DNA from 3 places in the Paenarthrobacter sp. AB444 genome. Region 1 is predicted to be linked to each of the others. Evidence: riboswitches for the same ligand, from Rfam matches in the RefSeq annotation. Region 1 holds a riboswitch; each other region holds the start of a gene.
What was found. A riboswitch is a leader RNA that binds a small molecule or an ion and turns the genes downstream of it on or off. The one in region 1 is predicted to bind glycine.
Positions count from the first base shown of each region.

Region 2: another riboswitch for glycine. It lies ahead of cycA (D-serine/D-alanine/glycine transporter); the one in region 1 lies ahead of gcvP (aminomethyl-transferring glycine dehydrogenase).
Region 3: another riboswitch for glycine. It lies ahead of gcvP (aminomethyl-transferring glycine dehydrogenase); the one in region 1 lies ahead of gcvP (aminomethyl-transferring glycine dehydrogenase).

Region 1 covers NZ_JAQZBY010000015.1:66,145-72,518, reverse strand. The annotation lists gene gcvP (aminomethyl-transferring glycine dehydrogenase) at 1-2,341, opposite strand, end outside; glycine riboswitch at 2,511-2,608, opposite strand; gene PQ627_RS17060 (TetR/AcrR family transcriptional regulator) at 2,703-3,242, opposite strand; gene PQ627_RS17055 (MFS transporter) at 3,315-4,865, shown strand; gene PQ627_RS17050 (cyclodeaminase/cyclohydrolase family protein) at 4,869-5,528, opposite strand; gene PQ627_RS17045 (amidohydrolase) at 5,648-6,374, shown strand, end outside.
Region 2 covers NZ_JAQZBY010000017.1:12,656-19,029, forward strand. The annotation lists gene PQ627_RS17970 (MFS transporter) at 1-707, shown strand, start outside; tRNA gene PQ627_RS17975 (tRNA-Ser) at 810-898, opposite strand; gene PQ627_RS17980 (prolyl oligopeptidase family serine peptidase) at 989-3,193, opposite strand; gene PQ627_RS17985 (FAD/NAD(P)-binding protein) at 3,253-5,190, shown strand; glycine riboswitch at 5,264-5,362, shown strand; gene cycA (D-serine/D-alanine/glycine transporter) at 5,508-6,374, shown strand, end outside.
Region 3 covers NZ_JAQZBY010000002.1:14,767-21,140, forward strand. The annotation lists gene gcvP (aminomethyl-transferring glycine dehydrogenase) at 1-2,323, opposite strand, end outside; glycine riboswitch at 2,473-2,572, opposite strand; gene PQ627_RS03405 (PucR family transcriptional regulator) at 2,658-4,151, opposite strand; gene PQ627_RS03410 (MFS transporter) at 4,301-5,683, shown strand; gene speB (agmatinase) at 5,680-6,374, shown strand, end outside.

The DNA of each region.
Region 1 (6,374 bases):
ATGCGATGTAGTTCGCAGCCAGCAACGCGGACTTGGTGGCTTCCGTGAGCCCCTGGCCTCCCATGAGCTTCACGTAGGCCCAGGAGATCGGGAGGACACCGGCCGAACCGAAGCGGGACGCCGAAATCGGAACGTCATTGCCTTCGGTCCAGGACGCTGCGTCACCGGGCATGAACGGCGCCAGGTGTGCCTTGGCTGCAACGGGACCAACACCGGGTCCGCCGCCGCCGTGCGGGATGCAGAAGGTCTTGTGCAGGTTCAGGTGGGACACGTCGCCGCCGAACTTGCCGGGCTGGGCAAGGCCAACGAGCGCGTTGAGGTTGGCACCGTCGATGTACACCTGGCCACCGGCTTCGTGGATGGCGTCGCAGACTTCGCGGACATCGGCGTCGTAGACACCGTGCGTGGACGGGTAGGTGATCATGATCGCCGAGAGGGCGTCGCGGTTGGCTTCGATCTTGGCCTTCAGGTCGACGTGGTCGATCGTGCCATCGGGAGCGGTGGCCACGACCACGACCTTCATGCCGGCCAGCACTGCCGAGGCGGCGTTGGTGCCATGGGCGGAGGCCGGGATGAGGCAGACGTTGCGCTGGTCATCGCCGTTGGAGAGGTGGTAGCCGCGGATGGCCAGCAGGCCCGCGAGCTCACCCTGGGAACCGGCGTTCGGCTGGATGGAGACCTGGTCGTAGCCGGTGATCTCGGTCAGTTGGGATTCCAGGTCAGCGATGAGTTCACGCCAGCCAGCCGTCTGGGAATCCGGAGCGAACGGGTGGATCGAGGCGAACTCTGGCCAGGAGATGGCTTCCATCTCGGCCGTCGCGTTGAGCTTCATGGTGCACGAACCCAGGGGAATCATGGTGCGGTCAAGCGCAAGGTCGCGGTCCGAGAGCTTGCGGATGTAGCGCAGGAGCTGGGTTTCGGAGCGGTGGGTGTTGAACACCGGGTGCTGCATGAACTCACTGGTGCGCTCAACCGAACCGACAAGGGCGAAGCCCTCCACGGCCTCAACCACGGAAGCGCCGAACACGTCGAGGACACGGCCGACAACGTCAGTTGTCGTGGTTTCGTCCACGGAAATACCAACGGTGTCCGCGTCGATGCCGCGCAGGTTGATCCCGCGGGCCTCGGCCGCTGCCACGATCTCTGCGGCGCGGCCGGGAATGCGAACCGTGACGGTGTCGAAGAAGGAGCCATGCAGGACCTCGACGCCGGCAGCCTTCAGGGAGGCGGCCAGGGTGCGGGCGTGGTTGTGGGCGGTCTCAGCGATCGCCTTCAGGCCCTCCGGGCCGTGATAGACGGCGTACATCGAGGCAACGATGGCCAGCAGGGCCTGAGCCGTACAAATGTTGGACGTGGCCTTCTCGCGGCGGATGTGCTGCTCACGGGTCTGCAGCGCCAAGCGGTAGGCGGGGACACCGGCGTCGTCCTTCGAAACGCCCACCAGGCGGCCCGGCATGGAACGCTCGAGGCCCTTCTGGACTGCCATGTAGGCGGCGTGCGGGCCACCGAAGAACAGCGGAACACCCAGGCGCTGGGCAGAACCGACGGCGATGTCGGCGCCCTGCTCGCCCGGAGGGGTGATGAGGGTCAAGGACAGCAGGTCCGCAGCGACGGTGACCAGCGCGCCGCGCTCTTTCGCCTCGGCAATGACGGCTGAGTGGTCGAAAACACGACCGGAAACGCCGGGCTGCTGGAGGACGACGCCGTTGATGGCACCTTCCGGCAGGCCGAGGGAAAGGTCCGCGACCTCAACCTCGAAGCCGAGTGCCTCGGCGCGGCCCTTCACGATGGCGATGGTCTGGGGCAGGCAGTCGGCGTCGAGGACGGTCTTGCCATCCTGGGCAGCCTTGTTCTTGTTGGCCCTGCGCATCATGAGAACGGCTTCAGCGACTGCCGTTGCTTCGTCCAGCAGGGAGGCATTGGCGATGGGCAAGCCAACGAGGTCCTGGACCATGGTCTGGAAGTTCAGGAGCGCTTCGAGGCGGCCCTGGGAAATCTCGGGCTGGTACGGCGTGTAGGCGGTGTACCAGGCCGGGGATTCGAGGATGTTACGGCGGATCACCGGGGGCGTGATGGTGTCGTAGTAGCCCTGGCCGATCATCTGCACGGCGGTCTTGTTCTTGGCGGCCAGCTTGCGCAGTTCTGCCAGGACCTCGACCTCTGACAGGGCGTCCTGCAGGGTCAGGGCAATGTCCTGGCGGATGTCGTTGGGAACCGCGGTGTCCACGAGGGCATCCACGGAGTCGTAACCGACGGTCTTGAGCATGGTCTCAATGTCGGCCTGGCGGCGGGCGCCGATATGCCGATCGACGAAGGGGGTGGAGGCAGAACTAACCGTCACGAAGGAACTCCAATACTTGGGTGGCGTTTGGGTACGCCACAGCGGCTCGGGTTCCTCCCCGCTCTGTATTGGACCTGAGAGTTTCCGCGACTTGTCCGAACAACGAATCGCTTGCACCGTCGGTGAGCACAACAACCTGGGACGGTCGCCTGCTGCTTTCCAGAGTTGCCTCGCCGCGGCGGTGCGTGGGCCTGAGAGATTCCTGGGGAGGGTTTGCTCCTACGGCGCCTGCATCACGTGCTTGCAGGACTCTCCCGCCGCAGATCAAAGGCTTGTTCAATTGTGCATGGGCGCCCACACAGGACACACCACAAGAGTTAATTGTCCTATGTGCAGGTCGCTGCGGCAAATGGAAGAAGCGTCACTTCCGCAGACGGTCCAGCACGCCCAACAGGATTTCGACGTCGGCCTCCCGGCCCGCATTCCCGCCCTCCTGTCCGCCTTCGAACATGGCGTTGAAATACAGCCCGTCACCCATGTAGCTGACGGCTTTGGCGACCTCCGGCCCCACGTCCTCGGCCAGGACATCCAGCCATTGCTGCTGGATGCCGGCAAACCGCCGCCGCGTTTCCTCGTGGGCCACTTCGGCGAGCCTGGTGGCGGCAACGAAAGCCCTGTCCATGGGCGTGCCGCCCCACAGCGAGGTCCGGATGAAGTACGAGGCGGCTCCGTCCGGCGCTGCCTTCATCCGCACAATGTCCTCTTCCGCCAGTTCATCCAGGCGTTCGAGCAGAGCGCTGATCAGGGCTTCCTTGTTGGGGAAGTGGTACAGCAGGCCACCTTTGGAGACGCCTGCCCGCTTGGCGACGGCGTCAAGAGTGGCTGCCCGCTCCCCTACCTCTATGAGGAGGGCTTCGAAGGCATCCAGGACGGCGTCCCGGGCAACTGGTTTTCGTGGCATGTGTACATCATTCCCTAAAGCTGTGCAGTCCTTGCATTTGTAACTGTACCGTCTGGACGGTATAGTTAGGGCATGTTCTCGCCGTCCTCAACCCACGCACCCCGTTCCGTCAACCCCGTCAAGGGGCAGGCTGCACCGTGGCGCGATTGGACGGCCCTGGCACTGCTGATGTTCCCTGTGCTGCTGGTGGCCGTCGACAACACCGCGCTCACCTTTGCCCTGCCCGAAATCGCCCGATCCTTGGATGTCGGCGGCATCCAGCTCCTGTGGATCGTTGACGCGTATCCGCTGGTGTTGGCGGCACTTCTGGTATCCATGGGCAACTTGGGCGACAGGATCGGACGACGCCGGTTGCTCCTGATCGGCAGCACGGGCTTCGCTGCGGTTTCGGCTGCTACAGCATTCGCGCCATCCGCTGAGTGGCTGATTGCCGGACGCGCCGCACTTGGTGTCTTTGGCGCCATGCTGATGCCCTCAACGTTGTCCTTGATCCGGAACATCTTTACCGATCCCAACCGGCGCAGGCTCGCGATCGCTGTGTGGGCTGCCGGCTTCTCCGGCGGCGCCGCCCTGGGCCCCATCTTCGGCGGTTGGCTTGTGGAACACTTCTGGTGGGGCGCCGTCTTCCTGGTGGCAGCATTCCTGCTCCTGCCTTTGCTGGCATTTGGCCGGGTACTGATTCCTGAATCCAAGGACGCCAACCCAGGCCGCGTCGACGTACCCAGCATCGTCCTGTCCGTGGTCACCATGGCGCCGTTCGTTTACGGCATCAAGGAATTCGCGGTCCACGGCTTCGGGGCCCCGGCCGCTGCTTTCATGGGCTTCGGACTGGTGATGGGCATTGTGTTCGTTCGTCGCCAACAGAGCATCGACAGCCCCATGCTGGATGTGGCCCTGTTCAAGAACAAGGTGTTCAGCACGGCCATCGTGGCCAACGTACTATCCCTGTTCTCCATGACGGGCTTCATCTACTTCTTTGCCCAGCACCTGCAGCTGGTCGAAGGGCAGTCCCCCATGGAAGCCGGCATCGCGATGATCCCCGCCCTCCTCGCCACCGTGATCGCCGGGCTGCTGGTGGTGCCGTTGGTCAAGCGCGTGCGGCCCGGCTTCGTCGTGGCCGGCGGACTGACGCTCAGCGCCATCGGGTACCTGGTGGCCGTCACAGGCAACCATGGCAGCGGACCGGTGTTCCTCCTGTCCGCCCTGACTGTGCTCGCTATCGGGGTCGGCGCGGCGGAGACCATCTCCAATGATCTGATCCTGTCATCGGTTCCGGCGGACAAGTCCGGAGCGGCCTCGGCCATCTCCGAGACCGGCTACGAATTGGGATCGCTGTTGGGGACTGCCGTGCTCGGCTCCATCCTCACAGCGTCCTACCAGCACAACCTCGTCGTTCCCGACGGTGTCTCCGCAGAAGCCGCAAGGAAGTCCGGGGAAACACTGGCCGGTGCCGTCGACGCAGCCTCCGGCCTTCCCGCCGAGCTCTCCGAGGCATTGACCACAGCCGCCCGGACAGCATTCGACTCCGGCGTCCACATCACTGCGGCGATTGGGCTGGTACTGATGGCCGGAGCGGCAGTGATGGCCGCCGTCGTACTCCGCAAGGTGCCCAAGGCGAAATAGGGACTACACCGCTTCGGTAGGTGCGGCCTTTTTGTCGACGCCGGCAGCCAGTTGGTCGATCCGCTCCAGCGCGTCGCTGAGCAGGCTGACCGTCGTCCACAGGTCCGGATGCTGCTCCCTGACCTCCTCAAGCGGAGTCCCTGCGGAGGTCAGGGACGCGAGGTCGAAGCTCACGTTGGTCCGCGCACCCGTTATCGCCGCCCGCAGCGCACCGAAGCCAACCACGACATCGGCGATGAGGGCCGGGTTTCCATGGGAAGCGAGCCAGCCAAGGTCTTCGATGGCGTCGATGGCCCGCTCCCCCAGGACGGCCGAAGCCTTGGCCGCCTCAACCGACGCCTGATGAATCGCCTCTTCCCGTTCCGGGCCGGGGTCCAGTCGGAACGCAGCCCCAAAAGCATTGGAGGCAGAGGAGTCGTCGTCCGCGAGCTGCAGGGCAGTTTTCCGCAGCTCGTGGGCGCGGGCATGAATGCCGGAAAGTTCGTCGCGCTGGTGGTCTTCAGGCTCCGTATACCCGGCAACCATGGACGTCAAAGCGGCCGCGATCGAGAGCATGACACCCGTACCGGCACCACCCCCGGGCGAACCCTTCGACTCCGCCAGGGCCTTGGTCCAGTCCTCGACGGTGGACTGCTGGGTCGTGGCGGCTGCGGTATTCGTCATGCCATCCAGTGTGCCGTGAGTGTTCGGTCTTCGCACACAGGCCTCGCACACTCAGGTTTCGCACACCGCCGGTGGATACACTGGCCGGACCAAAGGCGTCGAACGAAGAGGGTAGACCCATGACCATTGACCTCGAAGAGCTTTACAAAGACCTGCACGCCAACCCGGAGCTATCCTTCCAGGAGACCAGGACAGCGGGAATCGCCGCCGGACACCTGGAAAACCTTGGCTTCACGGTCCACCGCAACATCGGCCAGACCGGTGTGGTGGGTGTGCTTCACAACGGACCAGGGCCGGTGGTCATGCTCCGGGCCGACATGGACGCCCTGCCCGTCAAAGAATCCACCGGACTGGACTACGCAAGCACCGCCGTCGGCGTCGACCACACGGGCAACGACGTTCCCGTCATGCATGCATGCGGCCACGATGTCCACGTCAGTTGCCTGGTGGGTGCTGTGGAGTCGCTTGCCGGGCAACGCGACCAGTGGCAAGGCACGTTGATCGCCGTTTTCCAGCCCGCAGAGGAATGGGGCGGCGGAGCGAACGCGATGGTGGCGGACGGCCTGTACGACGTCGTCCCGAAGCCCGACGTCGTACTCGGCCAGCATGTCGCCCCATTCCCCGCCGGCTGGTTCGGCATCCGCTCCGGCGTCACCATGGCCTCCGCCGACTCCCTCAACATCACCCTGCACGGACGCGGCGGACACGGCTCCCGCCCTGAAACCACCGTTGACCCTGTCCTCATGGCAGCAGCTGCCACGGTCCGCTTGCAGGGCATTGTCTCGCGTGAGCTCGCGGCGAGTGACTCGGCGGTGGTAACCGTTGGGCAGATCCATTCCGGGACAA
Region 2 (6,374 bases), on a different contig from region 1:
GGGTGCTTTCACTGGCCGGGGCAGTTTTCTGGATGAGGAAGGCCAAAGTGCCGCTGTTCAACCTCAGCGTTTTTGGCACCAAGACCTTCCGGGCCACCTCCACGGGCGGGTTCATTTACCGGCTGACCATCAGCTCCGTGCCATTCCTGCTGCCCCTGATGTTCCAGGACGGCTTCGGATGGGATCCCCTCAAAGCCGGCGTCATGGTCGCGGCAGTGTTCGTGGGCAACATCGGCATCAAACCCGCCACCACGCCGCTCATCAGGCGCTTCGGTTTCAAAGCTGTCCTGGTTTTCGCTTCTTTCGCCTCGGCGGTGACGTTCGCCCTGTGTGCTTTCCTCAGCCCACAAACGCCCGAACCCTTGATTTTTGCTTTGCTGCTGTTCAGCGGCGCCTTCCGCTCCATCGGATTCTCCGCATACGCCTCAGTGCAGTACGCCGACATCGTTCCCGGCCAGCTGCCTTCAGCCAACGCGATCTCGGCCACGCTGGTTCAGCTGGCGGCTGCCGCCGGAATCGCCGTCGGGGCCTTGTTCCTGCGCCTGTTCGACGCGACTCGTATGTTCGGTCCTGACCACGCAGGGGCCTACAAGGGGGCGTTCATCGCCATGGCTGTCCTGATGCTGATCAGCACCGTGGACAGCCTGACGTTGCACCGTCACGCGGGTGCGGAAGTCAGCGGAGTGGCGGCCGGGACCCGAAGCTAAAGCACACCCGAGCCGGGGCGATGAAGACCCGAGCCCCTGAACGCAGAAGGTCCAAGCCGCTTAAACGCAAAAGGTCCCGGTTCGAAAACCGGGACCTTTTCGCGGAGACGGGGGGATTTGAACCCCCGGTCGAGTTTAACCCCGACCCTTCATTAGCAGTGAAGTCCATTCGGCCGCTCTGGCACGTCTCCATCCGCTATTGCTAGCCCACCAAGGATACGCAGAAGGTGTCGTTCAGTGCAAAACAGCCGTGCAATCCAGTGTCAGCGTCCTGGAAGAGGTTACTTGCTTCCGGCCAGTGCGAGCCACAGGAAGTGGTTGCTCCGGGCTTGGAGCGCTGCAGCTTGCCTGTTGTCGGACGCTCCGGCGTGCCCGCCCTCCAATGCCTCGTGGAACCACACGTTCGGGATGCCCATGGCTTGCATCCGTGCCGCCATCTTCCGGGCTTGGACAGGACCTACCCGGTCGTCGGAGGTCGCCGTCCAGATGAACGTTTCGGGGTACTCGATGCCATCGCGCAGCAGGTGGTACGGCGAGAACGTCCGGATGAATTCCCATTGCTCAGGGACATCCGGGTCACCGTATTCGGCGATCCAGGAGTAGCCCGCCGAAAGCTTGGTGTAGCGCCGCATGTCCAGGAGGGGTACGCCGCAGGAGACCGCGCCGAAGAGTTCCGGGTATTGGGTCAGCATGTTGCCCACCAGGAGGCCGCCGTTGGAACCGCCCACGCACCCAAGCCGGCGCCGGCTGGTGACGCCGCGGGAGATCAGGTCCTTGGCTACGGCGGCGAAGTCCTCGTAGGCGCGGTGCCGGTTCTCTTGGAGCGCAGCACGGTGCCAAGAAGGGCCGTACTCTCCGCCCCCGCGGATGTTGGCCACTACGTAGACACCACCGCGGGAGTGGGCGGCAGCCCCGACGTCGGACGTGGTGCGGCGCTCCAGCCAGGCCCGACCGATGGTTCCGCTGTACGCCGGAGTCCGGGAAACCTCGAAGCCGCCGTAGCCGGAGAGCTGGGTGGGGTTCTCGCCGTCGAGCACCAGGTCCTTGGCAGCGACCTGGAAGTAGGGGACCTTGGTGCCATCCAAGGAGGTGGCGAAGTGCTGCTGGACTTCGTACTCGGCTTCGTTGAAGAACGACGGCGACCGCTTCACCACCGCGTGCTCACTCGCCACGGAGCCGGCATCCGGCCCGGACGGTGAAGCACCAAGCGTGCCCCGGGTGAGGGTGGTGGGCGTCGTGAAACCGGTGGCCACCAACCAGAAGTCATTCCCGGCGCCGGATTCAGCGTCGTCTTCATCGTCCACGGCGTAGGCGTTGACATCGTGCAGGGGAGGGCAGGCATCCAGGACGGTGGAAGCCCACGTCCCGTCGCTGTCCACAGACGATGGGTTCAGCACGCGGATCTCTGACGAAACGTCCCGGAGCAGGTTCAGCAGCAGGTAGTCCTTGGTCCAGCTCCAGGACTGCAACGAGGTGTGTGCGTCAGGGGTGAAAAGAACCAAAAGGTCGCGCGAACCGGCAAGGTAGCTCTCGAAATCCGCTGCCAGCAAGGATCCGGCCGGGTACGTTACATCGTCCACAACCCAGTCACCCTGGGGCCGGAAGAGAAGCCAATCGCGGTGGACGCTGATGTTGACATCGGTGGGAACGTCGATGGCCACCCATGAGTCATCGCGGAGCAACCACGTGCTGCGGTTGTAGAAGTCGATGTAGTCGACTGCGAAGGTCCGCTCGTAGCCGGGTGTGGAGTCGTGTGCCACCATCGCCAGCATGTGGTCTTCGGGAATTTCGAACAGGCGTTCAGCGTCCGCAAGCGACTGGCCCCTGCGAAGCCTGACGCCGGTGCGTGCATAAGAGGACGACGTCGCGGGCAGGCCTTCCGCGGTGCTGGACACCAGGAGCGTGTCAGCATCCAGCCAGCTGACGTTCCCCTTCGCCGTGGGGATGTCGAAGCCGCCTGCCGCGGGGTCCACGAAGGTGCGGGATTCGACGTCGAACTCCCGGTGGCGGTCGGCGTCGCCGCCATCGGGGGAGAGCGAAACCATAGCCAAGCGGTACTCGGAGCCGTCGGCAGGGCGATGGAAACCGGCCCCGTGGAAGACCCATTCGACGCCCTCCGAGGCAGCCAGCGCATCGACGTCGAGCAGCACATCCCATTCAGGTTGGTCGCTGAGATAGCTCTCCCACGTGGTGCGGCGCCACAGTCCCTTGGGGTGCTCCTTGTCCTTCCAGAAGTTGTAGTAGAAATCGCCGCGTTTGTTGACCATGGCGATCCGGTCTGTGGAGTCCATGACTTCCAAAATGCCGGACTGGAGCTCCGCATAACCGGCGTCTTCCAGCAGTTCTTCGGTGCGGGCGTTCTGCTCCCTGACCCACGCGAGCTGTTCTTCACCGTGGATGTCCTCCAGCCAGGCGTTCTCATCCGTGGGTTCGGGCGCGGCGCCATTCTCTGACAATGGCGAGGGATCAGCTGCTGTGGTGGTCATCGCCCCATCCAAGCAACACAGTTCGACGGTAGGCAAGTCACGCAGAGTTAGGCTTGAGCGTGGCTAAATCGCAAACCAACCGTGTTGCCCTGCTGGGGGCCGGCCCTCGGGGCACCAGTGTCCTTGAGCGGTTGCTCGCGAACTGGGCTGCCGGCGACACCGGGGGAGCCACCCTCCACATCCATGTCGTGGATCCCTTTCCTGCAGGTTCGGGGCACGTGTGGCAGCCCGGCCAGTCCCGCCTGTACTTGATGAATACGCAGGCGTTCTACCCGACACTGATCCCCGAGGATCCCGAGCTCGCAACCCCGCTGACGGGTGGCTCCTTCGACCAGTGGCGGGAGGCCCGACGTCGTGATGGTGCGGGCCTGGACGACGCCGAAAAAGCCGAGCTGGCCACCCTGGAATCCCACGACTTCCCCAGCCGCGCCCTGTACGGGCGCTATCTGCGCCAAACCCTGGAGGGGCTGCTGGACCGGCTGCCCGACGGCGTCGAGGTCACCTTCCATGAAACGCTCGCCGTTGCTGCGCGTCCGGTTGACGGGAAGTTCGACGTCGAACTCGCCGACGGCACGACGCTCACCGTCGGTTCGGTGGTGCTGGCGTTGGGGCACATCGAATCGCGGCTCAACCCGGAGCAGAGGTCATTCAAGCGTGCGGCCGACGAGTTGGGCTTGGCGTATTTCCCGCCGGCACCGCCCGCGGATGTGGATTGGCAGGCGGTGCCTGACAGCCAACCCGTTCTTGTCCGGGGCATGGGCTTGAACTTCTTTGACGTGATGGGCCAACTGACGGAGGGTCGCGGAGGCAAGTTTGTCGAGGCAGGGGTGCCCGGAGCCGGTGTCCTGGAGTACCGGCCATCGGGCCGTGAACCCAGGATTTTCGCTGCCTCCCGCCGCGGTACGCCGTACCGGGCCAAGGCAGGGCTGGACGGCTACTACCCACGCAGCATCACCATGCGGTACTTGACAGAAGACGCGGTTGACCGGTTCCGGGCAGCAGGCATCCAGCCCGGTTTCGACCACGATCTCTGGCCGTTGCTGCACAGGGATGCGTTGTGGGCCTATTACTCAACGCTGGCCAGGTCCCAGCCCGCCGCGATCAAGGATCCGGCACAGTTTTTGGCCGACCTGCAGGACGCGCTGCAACCGCATGCCCACACCACGACGCACTGGGAACACGATCTGGAGGTCCTGGTTGAAAAGCACGTGGTTGCTTCGCGCCGTTTGAATCTTCGTGGGCTCGCGGCGCCGTTGGCGGGACGGACGTTCGCATCACGGCGTGACCTGGATGCCGCGATCACCGCCTACCTGGACGACGACGCCCGGCGCTCGGCTTTGGGTGAAGCCGACCCCGTGAAGATGGCCATTGGGGCACTGCACACCGGCCGGGCGATCCTCAAGACCGTTGTGGCGGACGGCGGCATCACGGACGAGTCCTGGTTGGCCGGTCTGCGCGGCTGGTTCGAATCGTTTGTCGAAGGACTGGCCAGCGGGCCGCCCGCGCTCCGCTCGGAGCAGCTCGCCGCCTTGGCGCGTGCCGGCGTCGTAAGTTTTGTCGGACCGGACCCCAAGTTCAGTGTCGATCGCAGCGCAAAGGTGTTCCGGGCGGCTTCGCCGTGGGTTCACGACGGGCCGGTGGAGGCGGAGACCCTCATTGAGGCGATGTCGCCGGCGAACAGGGTTGGCATCAATATCTCCCCGCTGCTGGAGCAGCTCATGGCTGATGGCTTGGTGCGGACCAAGATCATGATGAGCGTTGAGGGCACCCCCATGCAGACCACCGGCCTTGACGTTGAACCGCACCCCTACCGCCCCATCGCGGCCAACGGATCTGTTACGGAAAACATGTACGTGCTCGGGCTGCAGTTGTCTGCGTCGCAGTGGGGCAATGCCATCGCCGCGGAGGCCCGTCCCCGCACCGGCCCCGCCTATGCCAGCGGGCAACGAACCCTGCGTGACGCCGATGAGATCGCCCGCAGCATTCTGGGACTCTAGAGCCCCGGGTTGCGCCGCCAGCCAGCCTTCGCTACTGTGTGAGCTGCATCACCCGTAAGGGTGTGCGCGCTTTTGATCTGCGGCGGGAGAGCCCTGCCGGTACATTTCGTCAGGCGCCGTAGGAGCAAACCCTCCCCAGGAATCTCTCAGGCCCATGTACCGCCGCGGCGAGGCAACTCTGGAAAGCAGTCCGGCCACCGGACTCACCGAAGGTGCAAGCAGGCCCATGCCTGCGGAAACTCTCAGGTCTACCTACAGAGCGGGGAGGAACCCGAATCAATGCGGCACCACAGTGCCGCCTGAACGACGGAGTTCCTTTGACGATTCATCCCACCACCGGCAACGATTCACCGCATCTCGAACGCCAACTCAGCAATCGCCACATCCAGCTCATCGCCATCGGCGGTGCCATTGGAACCGGCCTCTTCATGGGCTCGGGCAAGACCATTTCCGCAGCTGGCCCCTCCGTAATTTTCGTGTACATGATCATCGGCTTCATGCTGTTCTTCGTCATGCGCGCCATGGGCGAACTGCTCCTGAGCAACCTGAATTACAAGTCCTTCAGCGATTTCGCCGCCGACCTCCTCGGTCCCTGGGCCGGCTTCTTCACCGGGTGGACCTACTGGTTCTGCTGGGTCATCACGGGCATCGCCGATGTCATTGCGATTGCCGGGTACTCGGAGGAGTTGTGGCCAGGGCTGCCCTTGTGGATTCCGGGTCTTATCACCATCGGCATCCTGCTGCTCCTGAACCTGGCAACCGTGAAGGCCTTCGGCGAGACCGAATTCTGGTTCGCGCTCATTAAGATCGTGGCCATCGCCGCCCTCATTATCGTTGGCCTGTTCATGATCCTCAGCGGCTTCCAGTCAGACGCCGGACCGGCCAGCTTCAGCAACCTGTGGAACCACGGCGGTTTCTTCCCGAACGAGTTCATGGGCTTCGTTGCCGGCTTCCAGATCGCCGTCTTCGCGTTCGTGGGCATCGAGCTGGTGGGCACCACCGCGGCCGAGGCCAAGGACCCGGAGAAGAACCTGCCCAAGGCAATCAACTCCATCCCCATCCGTGTGCTCCTTTTCTACGTAGGTGCGCTCATCATCCTCATGTCCGTCACCCCGTGGACCCAGTTCGCCGCGGGCCACAGCCCCTTCATTGCCATGTTCTCCCTGGCAGGCCTCGGCGCCGCC
Region 3 (6,374 bases), on a different contig from region 1:
CAGCAAGCAGCGCCGACTTGGTGGCCTCGGTCAGCCCTTCACCGCCCATGAGCTTCACGTAGGCCCAGGAAATCGGGAGCACGCCGGCGGAACCGAAACGGGATGCGGAGATGGCGACGCCACCCTCCGAGGAGGAAGCGTTGTTCGCATCGCCCGGCATGAACGGAGCCAGGTGTGCCTTGGCTGCAACAGGACCAACACCGGGTCCGCCGCCGCCGTGCGGGATGCAGAAGGTCTTGTGCAGGTTCAAGTGCGAGACATCGCCGCCGAACTTGCCCGGCTGGGCCAAGCCGACCAGCGCGTTGAGGTTCGCACCATCCACGTACACCTGGCCACCGGCCTCGTGAACCGCGTCGCACACCTCGACGACGTCGGCGTCGTACACACCGTGCGTGGAGGGGTAGGTGATCATGATGGCCGAAAGCACGTCGCGGTTGGCCTCGATCTTTGCCGCCAGGTCAGCGTGGTCAATCGTGCCATCGGCAGCCGTAGCCACTACGACCACCTTCATGCCGGCCAGCACAGCCGAGGCAGCGTTGGTGCCGTGGGCCGAAGCGGGGATCAGGCAGACGTTGCGCTGCTCATCGCCGCGCGACAGGTGGTAGCCGCGGATCGCGAGGAGGCCCGCGAGCTCACCCTGCGAACCGGCGTTGGGCTGGATGGAGACCTGGTCGTAGCCCGTGATCTCGGTCAGATCGGCTTCCAAACCGGAGATCAGCTCACGCCAACCCTCAGTCTGGTGATCCGGCGCGAACGGGTGGATCGATGCGAACTCCGGCCAGGAGATCGCCTCCATTTCAGCCGTGGCGTTCAGCTTCATGGTGCACGAACCCAGCGGGATCATGGTGCGGTCCAGCGCGAGGTCCCGGTCGGACAGCTTGCGGATATAGCGCAACAGCTGCGCCTCGGAACGGTGCGTGTTGAACACCGGGTGCTGCAGGAAGTCCGAGGCACGGACCACGTCGGCGGGCAGTTCGAACCCGGCGGCGTCCCCTACCGGACCGGCACCGAAGGCGACGGCGACCGCGGAGAGGACCTCCGGCGTCGTGGTTTCATCGACGGAGACGCCGACGGTGTCCTCATCGATGTAGCGGAGGTTGATGCCGCGTGCCTCGGCGGCACCGATCACCTTCGAGGCCTTGCCCGGAACGCGGACGGTGAGGGTGTCGAAGAAGGAGTCGGCAACGAGTTCGCGGCCTGCCTTCTGCACTGCGGTAGCCAGCACACGGGCGTGGCCGTGGACGGTTTCGGCGATCGCCTTCAGCCCATCCGGGCCGTGGTACACGGCGTACATCGAGGCGACGATCGCGAGCAGGGCCTGAGCCGTGCAGATGTTGGACGTGGCCTTCTCGCGGCGGATGTGCTGCTCACGGGTCTGCAGCGCCAAGCGGTAGGCGGGAACGCCGGCGTTGTCCTTGGACACGCCAACGATGCGGCCGGGAAGCGTGCGCTCCATGCCGTTCCGGACGGCCATGTAAGCGGCATGCGGGCCGCCGAAGAACAGCGGCACACCGAAGCGCTGCGCGGTCCCGACGGCGATGTCCGCACCTTGTTCGCCCGGGGGCGTGATGAGGGTGAGCGCCAGCAGATCGGCCGCGACGGTGACCAGTGCACCGCGTTCCTTCGCCGCAGCGATCACGGGAGCGTGGTTGAAGACCCGGCCCGAAACGCCAGGCTGCTGCAGAACGACGCCGTTGATGTCGCCGTCGGGCAATCCAGCGGAGAGATCCGCAACCAAAACCTCGAAACCGAGTGCCTCGGCGCGGCCCTTCACGATGGCGATGGTCTGCGGGAGGAGGTCAGCGTCCAGGACGGTCTTGCCGTCCTTCACAGCTTTGTTCGCCCGGCGCATCAGCAACACGGCCTCGGCGACGGCGGTGGCTTCATCCAGCAGCGAAGCGTTGGCGATCGGGAGCCCCGTGAGGTCCTGCACCATGGTCTGGAAGTTCAGCAGGGCTTCGAGGCGGCCCTGGGAAATCTCGGGCTGGTACGGGGTGTAGGCCGTGTACCAGGCCGGGGATTCGAGGATGTTGCGGCGGATCACCGGAGGCGTGACGGTGTCGTAGTAGCCCTGGCCGATCATTTGCACGGCAGTCTTGTTCTTGGCGGCGAGCTTGCGGAGCTCGGCCAGGACCTGGGTCTCGCTCAACGCCTTTTGCAAGGTCAGGGGCGAGGACTGGCGGATGGAATCGGGGACGGCAACGTCCACCAGGCCATCGACCGAGTCGTAGCCGATCGCCTTGAGCATGGTGTCAATGTCGGCCTGGCGACGGGCGCCGATATGCCGGTCCGCGAAAGCGGTTGGGGAGGATTGAACAGTCAAGAGGAACTCCAGGATTCAGGCGCCCAGGGGACGCCACGATGAATAGGGGTTCCTCCCCGCTCTGTATTGGACCTGAGAGATTCCGTGGGCTTGGTTGCCCACTTGCACCGTCGGTGAGCCCGGTTGCCCGGACTGCTTTCCAGAGTTGCCTCGCCGCGGCGGTACATGGGCCTGAGAGATTCCTGGGGAGGATTTGCTCCTACGGCGCCTGACTGGATGTACCCGGCAGGACTCTCCCGCCGCAGATCAAAAGCGTGTGCGTCACGTCAGTGACACGCTTCACACCATAGCGGGTGGCTGCGAAAAAGTGCAAGGCGGTTGTTTCCAACACGGCTCAACCATGCATCGCCTCGTGGATCTGCAAGGCCAGCCAGAGCTGCGCCAAGGTGGACGTTTCACCCATGTCCAGCCCCGTCAGTTCGCCAATTTTCCGGATCCTGTAGATGATGGTTTGCCGGTGCGTGAACAGCGCGGACGCTGTCTTTTGCCAGCTCCGCTGTGAGTCCAAATAGGTCCTCAACGTGACCATCAGGTCCCCGTCCTGGCGCTGCTCGTACTCAAAAACCGGGCCCAGGAGCCGCTGCACCAAAGCGGTGCCTTCTTCGAAGCCGGTCAGCCCGAGCCAGCTGGGACCCTCGGCGTAGCGGGCCAGTCCCAGCTTGTTGGCACGCGCCGAACCCAGCGCCCACAACGATTCTTGAAGGGCCTGTTGGAGTCCCGCGACGGAGGCCGCTGAGCTGACGCCGATGACGCTTTCAGACCCGGCGCAGTGGACCAGGAGATCATCCGCGACGTCCGCAGCGACCACAACATGAAGCCGGTCGTTCCGCCGCAAGGAGGCCGCCGGAACGCCATGCCGCCAGAGCTCGACGTGCACGTTGGCCAGCCTGCCGCCGTCGTCCGCCGACATCGAGGCGACCACGAACTCCTGGGGAGGCACCTCGAAAGCCGTCAACCGCCGCTCGATCTCTCCCGTGCCGAGCCGCCCATCGAGGGCCTGCAGCAGGAACTCGCCGGCCAGCCGGTGCCGCCCTTCGAGCGAGAGGACGATGCGCGCCAGCTGCAGTCCCAGCACGGTTGCGGCGTGCAAAAGTACGACGGCGTCAGGGTGCGGTTCGCTGCCGGGCAGCACTACGAGGAGCGCATTCGCGTGGGTGGGAATGTCCATGGTGAGCACGTGCCGGCCGCGAATCTTGTGCCACTGGAAGTTCTTGCCCGCCACGGTCACGCGGCCCGGTTGCGGCGACCATTCCTCCACAAGGAACGCCGGCAGGGGATGGCCCTCCGGGTGCCACGGATGCAGGCAGCGGCGGTCCACCACGAACAGCTCCGAATCCAGTTCGGTAGCGAGCCGAAGGACCAGGCTTTGCCAGTGATCCTCGGACGCGCCGGCGGTGCGCAGGAGGTCGTAGACGCGGGCTGTCTGGCGGAGACGGCGGGATTCTTCGAGCAGCGACGACTCGGCCACGGACCTGGCGATCGCGATGAACGGGAGCGGGTAGGGGATGTTGATGAGGGGCAGGGCCAGCCGCTCACAAGCAGCCAGGAACTCAACTGTCAGCGGAGGCGCGTGCATTTTCTCGCCGATCGCCAACGCACTGGCACCGGCGTCCACCAGGGCCTCAGCAAGCTCCACCTGTCCGTCCGAATCCGCTGGAATGGAGAGGCCGTTGGTCATCATAAGTTCCCCGCCGGTGACCCACTCCCACAAACGCGGCAGGTCAGAGGTGTGGGCCCAGGTAATGCGGTTGCCAGTGCCCGCAGATCCGGCGAGGAGCGTCAGTCCGAGTTGCGGTTCAGCCACGAGTTCGGCGACGGTGATGGCCATTTCTGCGTCCTGTCTTGATCTTAGACATTTGTCTACGTGACTTCGTCAGATGTAAACAATGAATGAATATACCCGGTGACCTGTATCACCAAAACTGGAACTACTTACTTCACCGCTCAAAGACGAGCATTCACGAGAGAGGGTTGGCAATGAGCGCAACCAGCAACCTCATTGATGACGCCCCACTAACCCGGTTCCACAAGAAATTGACGTTCTTCGCGTCCGGCGGTCCGTTCATCGACGGCTACGCGCTGTCCATCATTGGCATCGCACTCATCACCATGGCCCCCGGACTGGAGATGACCCCCGCTGAAATTGGCCTGGTGGGTGCGGCAAGCCTGGTGGGCATCTTTTTCGGCGGTGCCATCTTTGGTTGGCTGACCGACAGGATCGGCCGCCACAAGATGTACATCGCGGACCTCATCGCGCTTGCGGTGTTTTCCGTCCTGAACGGCTTTGCCACCGACATGTGGCAAGTGGTCTTGTGCAGGCTCTTCCTGGGCATGGCCATCGGCGCCGACTACCCCATCGCTACCTCGCTCCTGGCCGAGTTCCTTCCCAAAAAACATCGCGGACGCCTGCTCGGTGCCACGTTCGTGGTGTGGGCCATAGGTGCCGCGGCGGCTTACGCCGTCGGCTACTTGTTGCGCGATGCGGGACCGGAGGCCTGGCGCTTCATGGTTGCCAGCCCGGCTGTCTTCGCCATCATCACGCTGCTCTGCCGGCTCGGCACGCCTGAGTCTCCACGGTGGTTGCTATCACGAGGGCGCCGCGATGAGGCCGATGCCGTCCTCAAGAAGGTTTACGGCCCTCAGTATGGACTGGCTGACATCTCTTCCGACAGCGAGGGACCCTTGAAGCAAGGCAGCTTCCTGGATATTTTCCGAGGTCAGTTCTGGAAGCGGACCCTGTTCGTCTCCATCTTTTGGACAGCACAGGTCATTCCGTTGTTTGCCGTCTACACTTTCGCCCCGGACCTGCTGACCTCGTTTGGCATGCATGGCGACGCCAACCTCTACGGTGGCTCATTCCTGATCTCCATGCTGTTTGTTGTCGGCGGCATTCCCGGACTCTGGCTTGTGGAGAAGATCGGGCGCCGAAAGCTGCTTTTGTGGACGTTCGGGATCATTGTTGTTGCCTTAGCCATTCCGGCTTTCATCCCCAATGTGGAAGCCGCACCGCTCTTTATTGCCCTGGCCGTCTTTGCCCTGGCGTCCGGAGCATCGAGTTTCCTTGAAGTCGTCTACCCCAACGAGCTCTTCCCCACGGAAGTCCGCGCCACGGCCGTCGGCTTCGGCACCGCCATCAGCAGGGTGGGATCGGCGGCAAGCACTTACCTGATGCCATTGGCGATCGTGTCGTTTGGCGCGGCCGGATCGCTTCTCATCGGCGCGGTCATTTCGCTGATCGGGCTCATCGCCACCTTCCTCCTGGCTCCCGAAACGGCAAACAAGTCCCTTTCGGAGCTCACCACCGAACACCAGACCAGCACGTCCAATGACAGCAAGATCAACGAAGGATCCCTCTCATGACCACGCACCAGCCCATCGGCCCCGTCGACGCAACCAAAGTTCCCCGTTACGCCGGCCTCGGCACCTTCGCCCGACTCCCCCAGATCGACCGTGTTCCGGACTACGACATTGCCATTGTGGGCGTGCCGTTCGACGGCGGAACCTCCTTCCGGCCGGGCGCGCGTTTTGGTCCTGCCGCTGTCCGCGAGGCATCACGGCTCCTGCGCCCGGGCTACCACCCGGAGCTCGACGTCGAGCCGGTGTACGAAGCCCAGGTTGTTGACGCCGGCGACATCGCCTGCACTCCCTACGACATCACCCGCGCCGTCCGCGAAATCGAGGAGCAGGCGCTGCCCCTCATCAGCGAATCGAAGCGCCTGGTCTCCATCGGCGGCGACCACACCATTGCACTCCCCATGTTGCGGGCGCTGAACAAAGTCCACGGGCCGGTTGCGCTCCTGCACTTCGACGCCCACCTGGACACGTGGGACACGTACTTCGACCAGCCGATCACGCACGGCACCATCTTCCGCCGCGCCTTCGAGGAGGGCCTTCTTGTTGAGGACAAGTCGATGCACGTTGGCATCCGCGGACCGGTCTATGACCGCAACGACTTCCTCCGGGACCACGAGTTCGGCTTCCAGATCATCCGTTGCTCGGACCTGGACGTGATCGGCGTGCCGGCCGCCATTGAGCGGGTCAAGGAGCGGCT